DNA from 2 places in the Thalassotalea coralli genome. Region 1 is predicted to be linked to the other one. Evidence: predicted binding sites of a transcription regulator. Region 1 holds the regulator's gene; the other holds the start of a gene.
The links. Region 1 encodes sigma-54, which starts transcription at its own class of promoters, with help from an activator protein. Its sites were predicted from a motif close to GTTGGCACGNNNNTNGNNT; they were not measured.

Region 1 (7,359 bases):
AACTTGCGCACATAGACAAACATACCGCTACCAAGTGCTTCGTTAACTTGCTGCAGCTTTTGTTGACTATAATCTTGTTCTGACAATTCCGGCATCTTGTTGTCCTATGCCTTCATACCAATTGAGGTAAATATCTACTTCAATCAGTATCACTACACGAATATTGAATAATCTTTGAAAAAGGTGACACTTTTACTATCAAACGTTATTTTTTCTTGATGAAAATAACTGGTTCACCAATGCAGGTTAAACAGTAAATACTGCGTTACCAACTACAATAGTTTATCTCAACTATCTGGTTTTATCAGCTTTTTTCTTGATGCTAGCGAATTTAACCGCGTAACTTAGTGGATAGGGGAATGGTAAAGTTATTGAAAATTACTGTTCTTCATCGAAATTGTCAGTAAAAAGCTTGTTTATGGCAAACATCGCTTGTTCTGCATCTTTTCCGCTGGCGTGAACTTTTACTGTTTTTCCTTGGCTTCCTGCTAATAACATTAATCCCATCACGCTATTAGCATCTGCCGTGTTTTCTTCTAGCTCGATTTGAATATCTGCCGTAAATTGCTGGCACAGTTGAGCAAGCTTAGTCGCCGCTCGGGCATGAAGCCCAAGTTTATTGGTGATTAAGATATCTTTCGAGATGGTCATTAATGCACGAGCCTTTACGTTGACGCAACGTTTAAGTCTCGGTGTCGAGCTTGCACGTCTGCGCGTTCTTTTTTCAGGTTATTTGTGAGTAATTCCGCAATGTATACGGATCTGTGTTTTCCGCCAGTACAGCCAATAGCAATAGTAATATAGCTGCGGTTATTGCGCTCTAGGTGAGGTAACCAGGTCATCATAAAGCTGTTAATTTGCCAAACAAATTTAGTGACAATTGGCTGGCTTGCAAGAAAGTCGATTACAGGTTGATCTAGTCCGGTATAAGGCTTTAAGTCTTTTTCCCAAAATGGGTTAGGTAAGAAGCGAGCGTCGAAAACAAAGTCAGCGTCTTTCGGCACACCATGTTTAAACCCAAAAGATTCAAATACCACTACCATATTGCCAGTGGTTTTACCCAAAATACGTTCACGAATAAGATCAGCAAGCTGGTGAGGGGTTAACTGGCTAGTATTAATGTATAAGTTAGCGCGTGATGAAATAGGCTCTAATAGCTTTTTCTCAAGAGAAATTGCCTGATCTAACGCGATGTTTTGCTTGATAAGCGGATGCAAACGTCTGGTTTCACTAAAGCGTTTTATCAGGTCGTTATCGTCAGCGTCTAAGTAAACAATACTTAATTCTACTGCGCTTGGTAAGTAGTCGATAATTTCAGAAACATCAGACGGGTCATCAGGTAAATTTCGAACATCCAAACTCACCGCAACGGTTTCGTAATCATTGATTACCGTATGCGTAAGTGCTGGTAGCAAGTTAACAGGAATGTTATCAACACAGTAATATCCTAAATCTTCAAGTACACGAAGGGCTACTGTCTTGCCCGAGCCAGAACGTCCGCTGACGATGGTGAGTTTCATGTTGTAATTCCGTTTTTATTGTTCGGCTTGTGTTATAAATTGAAAGAGTGCTTTATCGCTGTCACATTTTCGCACTTGTTTGACGACTTTTTTATTACCAAATAATTTTGCGATACTTTGTAATGTTGAAAGGTGTTCCTGACATTGCTGCTCGGGAACAAATAAGGCGACAAAAATATCAACAGGGCGGTTATCTATCGCGTCAAATTCAATAGGGTGTTCAGTTGTTGCTACCACTAACATCACTTTTTCACTATCAGCTAACCGGCCATGAGGAATGGCAATACCGTTGCCGATACCCGTTGAGCCCATTTTTTCACGCTGCATTAAACTTTCAAGTAAGGTGTAGGTATTCATTTCAACTGCATTTTCTGCAGCTTTTTCACAAATGATTTCTAGGATTCTTTTTTTACTAGTAGCAGGAACTGCACATAAAGTGCAGTTCTCTGTCATGATGTCGGATATTTTCATTGAAGTTGAAACTAGTGTTGGCTTATTTTGCCTTTATATTTGAGGATTTGTTTATCGAGTTTGTTCACTAAAGAATCAATAGAAGCATACATGTCTTCATTCTGTGCTTTGGCGTGAACTTCGGTACCGTTTAAATGAACAGTTGCTTCCGCAATTTGGTTGAGCTTCTCTACGGTAAGTACTACATAGACATTGTTGATGTGATCAAAATGTCGCTCAAGCTTTGCAAACTTTTTATTAACGCTATCGCGCATAGGTTCAGTGATTTCTACATGGTGTCCAGCAAGATTAATTTGCATAAGCTCTCATCCTTCTTTCAAGGTTTACAGTAAACTTTTACGCTGATTAGACGGTGGAATGCCTAGAGACTCTCTATATTTGGCTATGGTCCGTCTTGCAACGTTTATGCCCTGCTCAGCTAACAACTCAGCCATTTTACTATCGCTCAGTGGTTTCGCTGGCACTTCTGCTGCGACCAGCTTTTTAATTAAAGCTCTGATCGCAGTGGAAGAACACTCTCCGCCATTTTCCGTACTCACATGGCTAGAGAAGAAATATTTTAGTTCAAATATCCCGCGTGGGGTGTGCATGTATTTTTGTGTGGTTACACGTGAAATCGTAGATTCATGCATATCTACAGCTTCGGCAATGTCGTTAAGAACCATTGGGCGCATAGCTTCTGGGCCATGCTCAAAGAACCCTTGTTGGCGCTGAACAATGCAGTTACTTACTTTTAATAGTGTATCGTTACGGCTTTCTAAGCTCTTGATAAACCATTTGGCTTCTTGCAAATTAGAACGAATAAATTGGCTATCGTTAGAATTTTTCATCGAACGCGCCATAGAAGCATATTGTTGGTTTACTGAAAGGCGAGGCGCAGTATCTGGATTTAGTTCAACCACCCAACGACCATTTTTCTTTTCAACAGATACATCAGGAATAATGTATTGCTCTTCTTGTTTGATCACTGAGTCGCCCGGTCTAGGATCTAGTGACTGGATCAAACGAATAATTTCGCGTAATTGGTCTTCTTTCAAGCGTGTCTTACGCATGATGGTGCGATAGTCACGGTTACCTAGTAAGTCAATGTGCTCGCCAATGATTAGCTTGGCTTCTTCTAGCCAAGGCGTATCTTTATCAAATTGGTTTAATTGAATAATTAGACACTCAGGAATAGAGCGGGCACCGACACCAACTGGATCGAATACGTTGATGCGCTTAAGCACAGCTTCTACTTCATCCAATTCAACATCTTCTAAGCCAAGAGATTCTAAAATATCTTCGGTGGTTACCGTTAAATAACCGGCATCGTCAATAGCGTCGATAATTGCCATTGCGATGGCTTCGTCGGTCTCAGTAAATGGTGTTAATTCCATTTGCCAGCGAAGGTGATCTTGAATGGAGTCTGTGGTTTCACCTTGATAAACAAAATCTTCTGAAGGAGCAGCGGCACCTGTATTTGATACGCCTGCACTGAAACTTTCATCCCAAGTGGTGTCTATATTCAGCTCTTCTGGAATATCAGACTTATCCATTGCTTCTGTTGTGCTGATTTCATCAATGGTTGGCGAGGCGTCTTCAGAGCCATCATTCGCCGTAGGCGTTTCCGTTGTTTCAGAAAAAGCTTGTTCTAAATTATCAGGCTGAGATTCTTGGTTAGCGGAAGCTGCTTCGTCAACTTCTAATAAAGGATTGCTTTCAAGCGCTTCTTGAATTTCTTGTTGTAGATCCAACGTTGACAGCTGCAACAATTTTATCGCTTGTTGCAACTGAGGTGTCATAGTCAGTTGTTGTCCAATACGGAGTTGAAGACTAGGGCGCATTTATCTAATTCTTATCCTTTCCAAGGTTATTGGTTTTGTTTTTTTAACAGCTTATCACAACTATAACGTGAATTGCTCTCCAAGATATACATCTCGTACCTGTTGATTCGCTAAAATTTGATCTGCATTCCCTTGAGCGATTAATTCTCCATGACTGACGATATAAGCATGTTCACACACATCGAGGGTTTCACGTACATTGTGGTCAGTAATTAGAATACCAATTCCCTTGTTCTTTAAGTGTAGAATAATTTTCTTAATATCACCGACAGAAATTGGGTCTACGCCAGCAAAGGGTTCATCTAGCAATATAAATTTAGGATCAGCCGCTAACGCACGAGCAATTTCTACGCGACGACGCTCACCGCCAGATAGGCTCATGCCTGTGTTTTCGGTAATGTGACCGATATTAAATTCTTCAACTAAGTGTTCGAGTTTTTCTTCTCGCTCGATAGCGTTCAGATCTTTACGTGTTTCTAAGATAGCCATAATGTTCTGATAAACAGTTAGCTTTCTAAAAATCGAGGCTTCTTGTGGCAGATAGCCAATGCCTCGACGCGCGCGCTCATGCATAGGCAATAGTGTAAGGTCTTCACCATCTAAGGTGATCTTGCCTTTGTCATTGTTAACAAGGCCAACAATCATGTAAAAGGACGTGGTTTTGCCAGCGCCGTTAGGGCCAAGTAAACCAACAATTTGCCCGGCTTCAACAGATAAGCCAACGTTTTTTACAACTTGGCGGCCTTTATATGATTTAGCTAGATTGCTAGCACTTAACACTGCACTCATTTTTTAAGCTTTTCCAGTTGTTTCGGCTGAAGAGTGGTTTGTACTCGTTCGTTGTCTTTACTATCTGCAAGCACTTGCTCAGTTAGAAGGTTATAGGTAATCACGCTACTTTTTACCATGCTTCCTGCTTGCCTTAATTCTGCATTACCCGAAATGACTATAGTATTTTTTGCCGGCTCGTAAGTAATCTCATTGGCTTGTAAATAAATAGGCGTACCATCTTCTAAAATTTGCTCGAAGGTTGCTGGAGACCCTTTTGCGATATAGGTTTTTGGCTCTGAATCTGGATTTGATAACACTTGAACGAGATCTGCTTTTATTTTTAAGCTGCCTTGTGTAATGACGACATTGTCGATGTAGCTAAATATTTTATTTTTTAGATCGCCAGCAGAACGCGATGCGTCAACGTGTATTTTTTGCTTAAGGTCGTCATCGGCAGCAAAGCCGTTTACTGAAAAAGTCGCACAAAGAATGACTGCCAGTAACCTATTGCGCTTGTTTGAAATAATTCGTTTTATCATGTTTCGTCAACGTTATTTGTTTAGTATTTAAATCGACGATAAGTCCTGCGCCATACATCACAAAATCGGCGCCCTTAAGTTCGATATTCTGTTTGGAACTAATGATGTTGGTACTGAGATCCAGTTCCAAGTCAGTTCCGTGTATTTCTTTAATTATACTGTCTTCGTCGGTAGCTACCAACAAAACATCTTGTTCTAGCTGTACGCGATGATTACCAAATAATGTGCCTTCTTTAGCACTTATTTCCCAAGGCTTGTCACCACTTTTTGGGAACAGAGTATATTTAGGTAGCTCAAAATATGTGACTGCAAGCTCGCTGTAATGTTCCATTTTTAGTGCATCTATCTTATAAGATAACTTGCCACTTTGAGCGAACGCTTTACTGCTTAATTGCTCTGCAACGAAGTCCGGGTTCATCGCATAGTCTTCATTATTTGCTTGTTCTAGGTCTTTTTCAAACCATTCAAAAACGCCGTAAATGGTTACAGCGCAGATGAAAAAGAGTAAAGAAAGAACGTGAGTGCGTGTCATATACTAGCGCCGGTGGCTTGTGATAACGTATTTTGGCTTTGCATCATAATATCACAGGCTTCACGTACGGCACCAAATCCACCTCTATTTGTCGTTACATAATGTGCTATTTTCAAAATAGCGGGATGGGCGTCATTAACTGCGATACTTAAACCAACATAATCCATACAAGCAAAGTCTGGCATATCGTCACCAATATAGGCAACGTGTTCTGGCGCTAAACCTTCTGCCGCTAATAACTCTTTTAGAACGGGTAATTTGTCTTCTTTACCTTGAATAATGTGTTTAACATTAAGTGCTGTCATGCGGGTATTGACAATATTTGAATTTCGGCCGGTTATCACGGCTAAATCAACGCCACTTGCTGCTAACGCTTTTACGCCATAACCATCCTTCGTGTGGAAAGCTTTTAGCTCTTCACCGTCGTTACCTAGATATATTCTACCGTCGGAAAAAACGCCATCTATGTCACAAACAAAGAGCTTTATCTGAGAAAATTTCTGATAAACACTATCGTCAATACTGCCATAAAGTGTTGTATTCATTACATTACCCCTGACTTTAACAAGTCATGCATATTCATAGCACCAATCGGGTAGCCTTGGTTATCTACGACAATAAGGCCGTTTATTTTCTTATCTTCCATAATTTTCAACGCTTCAGCTGCTAGCATTTCAGGTGAAGCTGTTGTTGGGTTTTTGGTCATCACTGACTCAATAACATCTTGATGTATATCTGTTTTATCGTCAAGTACGCGACGTAAGTCACCATCAGTGAATAAACCAACGAGCTGATTTTCATCGTTAACAATGGCGGTCATGCCTAAACCTTTTTCGGACATTTCTACTAGGGCGTCTTTTACTAATACATCAAGCTTAACCACGGGTAAGCGGTTTCCTTTGTGCATGATGTCTTCTAAACGAAGTAAGAGCCTTTTACCTAAACTGCCACCTGGGTGCGAAAGCGCAAAATCGTCGGCAGTAAAACCACGTGTTTCTAATAGTGCGACTGCTAGTGCATCACCCATTACTAAGGTTGCGGTAGTGCTTGAGGTTGGTGCTAAGCCTAATGGGCAGGCTTCTTGTGATACTTTCACACAGATATGGACATCGCTTAATTTAGCTAAAGTCGACTCTTCATTGCCTGACATGCCTATCATTTTGGCACCAATGCGCTTTATCACGGGGATAATCGATAATAACTCGCCAGTTTCACCAGAATTAGAAATAGCTAAAACAATGTCATCTTCGGTAATCATGCCTAAATCACCGTGGCTTGCTTCGCCAGGGTGGACAAAAAATGCTGGTGTTCCGGTGCTCGCTAATGTTGCAGCGATTTTGCCACCGACATGGCCTGATTTACCCATGCCGATAACGATGACTCGTCCTTTAGTCGCTAAAATTAATTCGCATGCCGTTTCAAAGTTATCGTTGATATGCTCGTTTAGCTCATCGATTGCTTGTTTTTCAATTTCAATAACTTGTTTGGCAAGTGCTTTAAATTTGGACATAGTTAACTCAATTTCCGTTTGGCTTTAAAAAAACCGAATCATACATTCAACTGTAAAATCTTACAGTTGACTAAATAATAGTAGCTGGTAAGCAATAAAGCTTACTAAAAGTAAGGCACCCTTAGCTCGAGTGATTCTGAAATTGCCTAACTTGCGACCAAAACACAAGATAAATAGAAGAAGGGTGACACCG
Region 2 (7,359 bases), on a different contig from region 1:
TTTATTGATATCTTCACGTCGCTCTTTCAGGCTTGGGATTTGAATTCTAATGACATTTAAGCGATGGAATAAATCTTCACGGAAATCGCCCGTTTTCACTTTCTCTTCTAAGTTCTGGTGTGTCGCCGCCAAAATTCGTACGTCTACTTTGATTGGTGAGTGACCACCAACACGATAAAACTGACCATCGGCTAGTACGCGAAGTAGACGAGTTTGAATGTCTAATGGCATATCACCAATCTCATCTAAAAAAAGTGTGCCATTGTGAGCTTGTTCAAATCGCCCTTGTCGGACTGAGTTAGCACCTGTAAAAGCGCCTTTTTCATGGCCAAATAATTCCGATTCAATGAGATCTTTAGGAATAGCAGCCATATTAAGTGGTATAAAAGACTCTTTAGCTCGTGGGCTATGTAGGTGCAGTGCATGTGCAACTAACTCTTTACCTGTGCCTGATTCACCATTAATTAATACACTGATACTTGAACGTGAAAGCCTGCCTATGGCTCTAAACACTTCTTGCATTGCAGGAGCTTCACCAATTATTCCAGCAGCTATCTGACCGGTTTCTTGGTTGGTCGAATTAGCTTTTAGTTCTTGAGCATGAGCAAGTGCTCTTTTAGAAAGGCTTATTGCTTCATCAATATCAAATGGCTTTGGTAGGTACTCAAAAGCACCGCCTTGATAGGCGTTTACGGCACTATCTAAATCCGAGTGAGCAGTCATAATGATCACGGGTAGATCGGGAAAGCGTTGGTTAATTTCATTAAGCAAAGCCATTCCGTCTATTTCAGGCATGCGTATATCAGAAATAATAACTTCTGGTTGGCTGTGATCTAAGGCAATAAGTAAGTTGTTCGCATTATCAAAAGATGCTACCGATATTCCAGCATTTTGTAACGCCCTTTCAAGCACCCAGCGAATGGAACTATCATCGTCTACTATCCAAACTTGTTCTGTGATCATAGATTACTCTCTTCGCTAATGGGTAATAAAATGGTGAATTCGGTATGGCCTGGCCTGCTAATGCAGGTTAACTTGCCTTGATGTTGGTGAACAAGAGTCTGAGCAATGGATAATCCAATTCCGGTGCCATTAGAACGCCCGGATACCATTGGGTAAAACAAGGTTTCTTTGATACTTTCTGGGATACCCGGCCCATTATCAATAATAGAAATCTGAGCGCAAAGCTTGATGCGTTTACCATTTATCGTTTTATTGCTTGCTGCTCTTGTTTTAAAGCAAATCGTACCGTGTTCATTCAATACTTGCTTGGCGTTATTGACTATATTCAATATAACTTGATGGATTTTATCTTCGTCGTAATTTAGATCTGGAATAGATGGATCATAGTCTTTGGTTAAGTTAATTTCTTTACCATCTTCATATTCGGTCAATCGAAGGACCTTTTCTATTACAACGTGAATATTTTGGTGACTAAAGTTAGGCAGTTGATTCGGGCCTAACAGGCGGTCTACGAGCGTTGTTAGTCTGTCTGCTTGCTCGATAATCATCTCAGTATATTCTTGCTGTTGAGATGTAATTTCTCGGTGCAGTAGCTGGGCGGCACCTCTTAACCCTCCTAAAGGGTTCTTGATTTCGTGAGCTAAACCTCTTATCAGATCTCGGGCCGATTCCCATTGCTGCTGTTGAAACGCTTCGGCGCTGATTTGCTTTTGTTGATCTATTTGTTTTAGTTCAAGCAGAATATGGGGCGCGCCATCTAACTCTATTGCAGAAGCGGTAATTTCTACCGAAACATGATGCTGTTGATAGATTTCAATCGAGACATCACTGTCGCTGAATTCTTGTCCTGAAGTTAACAGTTGCTCCAATCTGTCTTTATTGATTGGAGAGTTGTAAAACACTTCTTGTAAAGGTCTGCCAATCAACCGCCTTGCACTTTTTAATAACAATGCTTCTGTTGCAGGGTTGGCATATTGAATCAACAACGTGGAGTTGAGCACGATGACAGCCGTTACCATGTGATTAGGTAAATTCTGTTGGTAGTACAATAAATTGTTCTGGTTATTTGGATTCAAAGACGACATTTAACACCTTGCACTAATATGGTGCATCATGTCGATAGTGTAGCGACTAATTATGATTATTGCACAAGTTTATTGCTTAATTAGCGCGGTTTACCGTTGCACGATGCATATAAAACGTAACCGGTGTTGAAGATGCAATTACCTTGCCTTTATCGTCGATTAACTCTAGTTTTATTTGGTGCTCGCCACGATCAACGTTAGAAAGCCTAAACTGGGCGAAAGTTTGTGGTTTTTTATATGGTTGATTATCTAGTAAAAGCCGTATTTTGTACCCTTGTTTGAATAAAGGTTTTATTCGACCTTGCACCAAAACTGAGCCGGTATTATCTCTAATGGTTTGGTTTGCTTCAGGTTGGGTTATAGAGACCTCAAATTTATCTTCGATAACTTTGGGGTTGATATCTAAAATTGAAGTGTCAATGTTAGAGGAGATAACATTTTTTTCTTTGACTTGTACTTCTTCAGCTCCCGGTCTAGGCGTGTCGGAATAAACAACTTTTCCGTTTTCATCAACCCAAACGTAAATTTTAGTGGAGCTGGCAAGGCTGCTGAGAGTCGTTAACAATAAGCACAGTCCTAGTATAACTGACACTAATTTCATCACCTATTGCTACCTCCATATCCGCGCCTATGTTCATAATTTATAGGAAATTTCAGAAATTAGCCATAAAAAAAGCTCACCGAAGTGAGCTTTTTTTGAGCAAGTTGGTTATTAAACGCTGTAGTACATTTGGAACTCAACTGGGTGAGTTGTCATGTTAAGTGTTTCAACTTCTTCGCGTTTTAAGCCAATGTATGCGTCAATCATGTCGCTATCCATTACGCCGCCAGCCATTAAGAATTCTTTGTCAGCTTCAAGTGCATCTAATGCTTCTTCAAGTGATGCTGCAACTTGTGGAATTGCTGCTGCTTCTTCTGCAGGTAAGTCATATAAATCTTTATCCATTGCATCGCCAGGGTGGATCTTGTTTTTGATACCGTCAAGACCAGCCATTAACATTGCTGAGAATGCTAAGTATGGGTTTGCTGTTGGATCAGGGAAGCGAACTTCGATACGACGTGCCTTCGGTGAAGGGACAACAGGGATACGAATTGACGCTGAACGGTTACGTGCAGAGTATGCAAGCATTACCGGTGCTTCGAAACCTGGAACTAAACGCTTGTATGAGTTAGTTGAAGCGTTAGTGAAAGCGTTCAATGCTTTAGCATGCTTGATGATACCACCAATGTAGTAAAGCGCTGTTTCAGATAATCCGCCGTATTTGTCACCAGCAAATAAGTTAACACCATCTTTTGCTAAAGATTGGTGAACGTGCATACCAGTACCGTTGTCACCAACTAATGGCTTAGGCATAAATGTTGCTGTTTTACCGTAAGCATGAGCAACATTGTGAACAACATACTTGTAAATTTGAACTTCGTCAGCTTTTAATACCATAGTGTTAAAACGACATGCGATTTCGTTTTGACCACATGTTGCAACTTCATGGTGATGCGCTTCAACAACTAAGCCCATTTCTTCCATAACTAAACACATTGCTGAACGTAAATCTTGAGAAGAATCTACTGGAGCAACCGGGAAGTAACCGCCTTTAACGCCAGGACGGTGACCGTGGTTACCATCTTCGTAATCTGTAGCGCCGTTCCAAGCAGCTTCTTTATCATCAATTTTGTACATTGAACCAGACATATCAGTGTGGAATTTAACGTCATCAAATACGAAAAACTCAGGCTCAGGACCAATTAATACCGTATCAGCGATACCTGTAGAGCGCATGTACTCTTCAGCGCGTTTCGCTACAGAGCGAGGGTCACGGCTGTAACCTTGCATTGTAGTAGGTTCGATAATGTCACAACGGATATTAAGGGTTACTTCTTCTGTGAACGGGTCTAAAACAGCTGTAGAAGCATCTGGCATCAATACCATGTCAGACTCGTTAATACCTTTCCAGCCTGCAATTGAAGAACCATCGAACATTTTTCCTTCTTCGAAAAAATCTTCATCTACTTGGTGATGAGGAAGAGAAACGTGTTGCTCTTTACCTTTTGAATCAGTGAATCGTAAATCAACGAACTTAACATCGTTTTCTTTGATTAAATCTAAAACTGCTTGTGACATTGATTGTCTCCGGTAATGTTGTGACAAAATAGGGCAATTAACTATTATAGTGCTAAGTCAAATTGCATTTGCTGTTGTTAAGCTAATAGCGTGCCAAAGTGTAAACTCAATAAAAACAAGGGTGTAGCTTTTATTGTTTTGTTTGGCTGCACCAAGTTGGTGCGGTCAATGTTTTAAATTGGTGCAATAGCAACGTATTAGCAGTGTATGAGATAAATGCCGGTTTCGCCAATGAACAAAAATAATTTGTCATTGCCTTTTATTTGTAACGCTGACTCCTGTACAATACGCGCCCAATTATATCCTAATGAGCGCCAAACCGTGTTAGATAAACTTCGTAATATTGCAATTATTGCCCACGTTGACCATGGTAAAACTACCTTGGTTGATAAACTTCTCGATCAGTCGGGAACTTTAGATGCTAGAACCGATCTTGAAGATCGTGTGATGGATTCAAACGATATCGAGAAAGAGCGCGGTATCACTATCTTAGCGAAAAACACAGCGATTAATTGGAACGACTATCGTGTAAACATCGTAGATACTCCTGGTCACGCGGATTTCGGTGGTGAAGTTGAGCGTGTAATGTCAATGGTTGATTCGGTACTGTTGATTGTTGACGCGCAAGAAGGGCCTATGCCTCAAACACGCTTTGTAACGCAAAAAGCATTTGCTCAAGGTTTGAAGCCTATCGTTGTTATCAACAAAATTGATAAACCTGGTGCTCGCCCTGAGTGGGTAATGGATCAAGTATTCGATCTATTTGATAATTTAGGTGCAACAGATGACCAGTTAGATTTCCAAGTAGTATACGCGTCGGCTATTAACGGTTGGGCATCATTGGAAGAAGGTGAAGAGGGGACAGATATGACACCTCTTTTCCAAACGATTGTTGATCAAGTTCCTGCACCAGACGCAGATCCTGATGGCGCATTTCAAATGCAAATATCTCAGCTGGATTATAGCTCTTACCTTGGTGTAATTGGTGTAGGCCGAATTACACGTGGTACCGTTAAGCCTAACCAGCAAGTAACAGTACAAGGCTCTAGAGGCAAGTTGCATAACGGCAAAGTAGGCAAAGTTTTTGGTTATTTAGGCCTAGAACGTCACGAAGTTGATCAAGCACAAGCTGGTGACATTATCGCAATTACAGGTCTTGGTGAGTTGAAGATTTCGGACACAATTTGTTGTCCAAATGAAGTTGCTCCTCTTCCACCACTATCTGTGGATGAGCCAACTGTGACTATGACTTTCCAAGTTAATACCTCTCCATTTTCAGGTCAAGAAGGTAAATACGTAACATCTCGTAATATTAAAGATCGCTTAGACCAAGAATTAATCCATAATGTTGCATTACGTGTTGAGCAGCTAGATGACCCAGATAAGTTTAAAGTTTCAGGTCGTGGTGAGCTTCATTTAGGTATCCTAATTGAAAATATGCGTCGTGAAGGTTATGAATTAGCTGTTTCTCGTCCAGAAGTAATCATGCGTGAAGTTGATGGCCAAATTGAAGAACCATATGAGACGGTAACCGTTGATGTTGAAGAAGAACATCAAGGGTCTATCATGGAAAAAATGGGTCTTCGTAAAGCGGAACTGACTGATATGGCACCAGATGGAAAAGGCCGTATTCGTATGGACTTCATCATGCCAAGTCGTGGCTTAATTGGCTTCCAAACTGAGTTTATGACCTTAACCTCAGGTTCAGGGTTAATTTACCATACGTTTTTACAATACGGTCCGCACAAAGGCGGTGATATTGGCCAACGTTTAAACGGTGTATTGATCGCAAACGCACAAGGTAAAGCATTAACCAACGCTTTATTTAACTTACAAGAGCGTGGCCGTTTAATGATTGGTCATGGTGTTGAAGTTTATGAAGGAATGATCATTGGTATTCATAGCCGTGATAACGACTTAACAGTTAATGCGCTTAAAGGTAAGCAGTTAACTAACGTTCGAGCTTCGGGAACTGATGACGCACAAGTACTGACTCCACCAATTCAAATGACGCTAGAGCAAGCATTAGAATTTATTGATGACGATGAATTAGTAGAAGTAACCCCTGAGAATATCCGTATTCGTAAAAAGTGGTTAAAGGAATCGGATCGTAAACGCGAAAGCCGTGCTGCGAAGAAAAGCTAAAGAATTATTCTGACGAAAATTCTCACATTTAATCTGTAGAAAAAGGCCGCATTAGTCATGCGGCCTTTTTTATTTCAAAAAACAATTGAAACGTTAAGTAATCCAAATCAAAAGAATGTGTAAGACATGTCTCACAGTACTGTAGGTGATTAGACAAAAACAATGAGGTAATTTAGTAAGTCGCGCTATAACTATATGATTTTTAAAATAATTTTTTATTTGTTTCTTTTGTGTTAACTAACGGGAATTAACATCGCTTTACATTTTCTGACTAGATGGAAAGGTTTTCCTTGCTACACTTTAATACAGCTAAGTTGGTTTGATTGTATTTTTTTGAGTGATGGAGTCTTAGCAAAATGGGAGATTTAAATATGGAACCAGGTAAAGTTAGCCGATTGAACACCCTATTTGAAAAGATGGTAGCAGATAATGTCAACGTTATTGAAAGAAAAGAGCTCGCGATGCTATATCAAGAGTTTATCAATGACGGTCGAGATTCTAGTCATTTCCGTACTAACAAAACTCAGTACAAACGCGCTGTCGTCAACTAATTTTAGCTGTAGTATTTCTATCATCAAAAGGAATTGAATATGTCTCCTGAACAACTTAAAACACTTCAACGTCTAAGTGAACTCTTTGAAGCTGGATTAGCTGGACCAGAGCAAATTAAACAGTTGTCTGAATTGTTGGCCAATATAAATCAGCATCAGGAGTCCAATGAAAGTAAGCTTCACCAACTGCTAGCGCAGCCTACTTCCGTTGGTTAACAGTTAAATTACTCGCTCTTTAGCGTAGAAAGAAACTGTTGTGACTCTTCAATTGACTTGTTCATTTGGCTAATCAATAAGTCTACATCAGATTTAATCGACTGATATTCCCCTTTAAGTGCGCCAATCGCTTTAGCATTAAGGTTGTGCTTGAGAAAAAGCATATTGTCTTTTAAGGCAGCCAATACCGGTGTCATTTTATCTCTAGCGTTGTGCATAGCTCTAATAACAGAGTTATACTTTAATTCAGTTTCCCTTAATTGCTGTTTGCTTTGTCGCT

Region 2: the regulator sigma-54 is predicted to act here: its motif matches at 4,247-4,265, upstream of glnA (glutamate--ammonia ligase).

Annotation. Positions count from the first base shown of each region.
Region 1 is NZ_JBVVBK010000007.1:286,491-293,849, forward strand. Features, by position in the region: gene mgtE (magnesium transporter) at 1-95, opposite strand, end outside; gene ACOB80_RS17880 (HPr family phosphocarrier protein) at 379-651, opposite strand; gene rapZ (RNase adapter RapZ) at 666-1,520, opposite strand; gene ptsN (PTS IIA-like nitrogen regulatory protein PtsN) at 1,536-1,991, opposite strand; gene hpf (ribosome hibernation promoting factor) at 2,003-2,290, opposite strand; gene ACOB80_RS17900 (RNA polymerase factor sigma-54) at 2,315-3,814, opposite strand; gene lptB (LPS export ABC transporter ATP-binding protein) at 3,875-4,603, opposite strand; gene lptA (lipopolysaccharide transport periplasmic protein LptA) at 4,600-5,124, opposite strand; gene lptC (LPS export ABC transporter periplasmic protein LptC) at 5,090-5,656, opposite strand; gene kdsC (3-deoxy-manno-octulosonate-8-phosphatase KdsC) at 5,653-6,201, opposite strand; gene ACOB80_RS17925 (KpsF/GutQ family sugar-phosphate isomerase) at 6,201-7,166, opposite strand; gene ACOB80_RS17930 (calcium/sodium antiporter) at 7,227-7,359, opposite strand, start outside.
Region 2 is NZ_JBVVBK010000004.1:2,221-9,579, forward strand. Features, by position in the region: gene glnG (nitrogen regulation protein NR(I)) at 1-963, opposite strand, end outside; gene glnL (nitrogen regulation protein NR(II)) at 960-2,048, opposite strand; gene ACOB80_RS11010 (DUF4124 domain-containing protein) at 2,125-2,649, opposite strand; gene glnA (glutamate--ammonia ligase) at 2,761-4,167, opposite strand; gene typA (translational GTPase TypA) at 4,489-6,312, shown strand; gene ACOB80_RS11025 (hypothetical protein) at 6,684-6,863, shown strand; gene ACOB80_RS11030 (hypothetical protein) at 6,903-7,079, shown strand; gene ACOB80_RS11035 (DUF2959 domain-containing protein) at 7,088-7,359, opposite strand, start outside.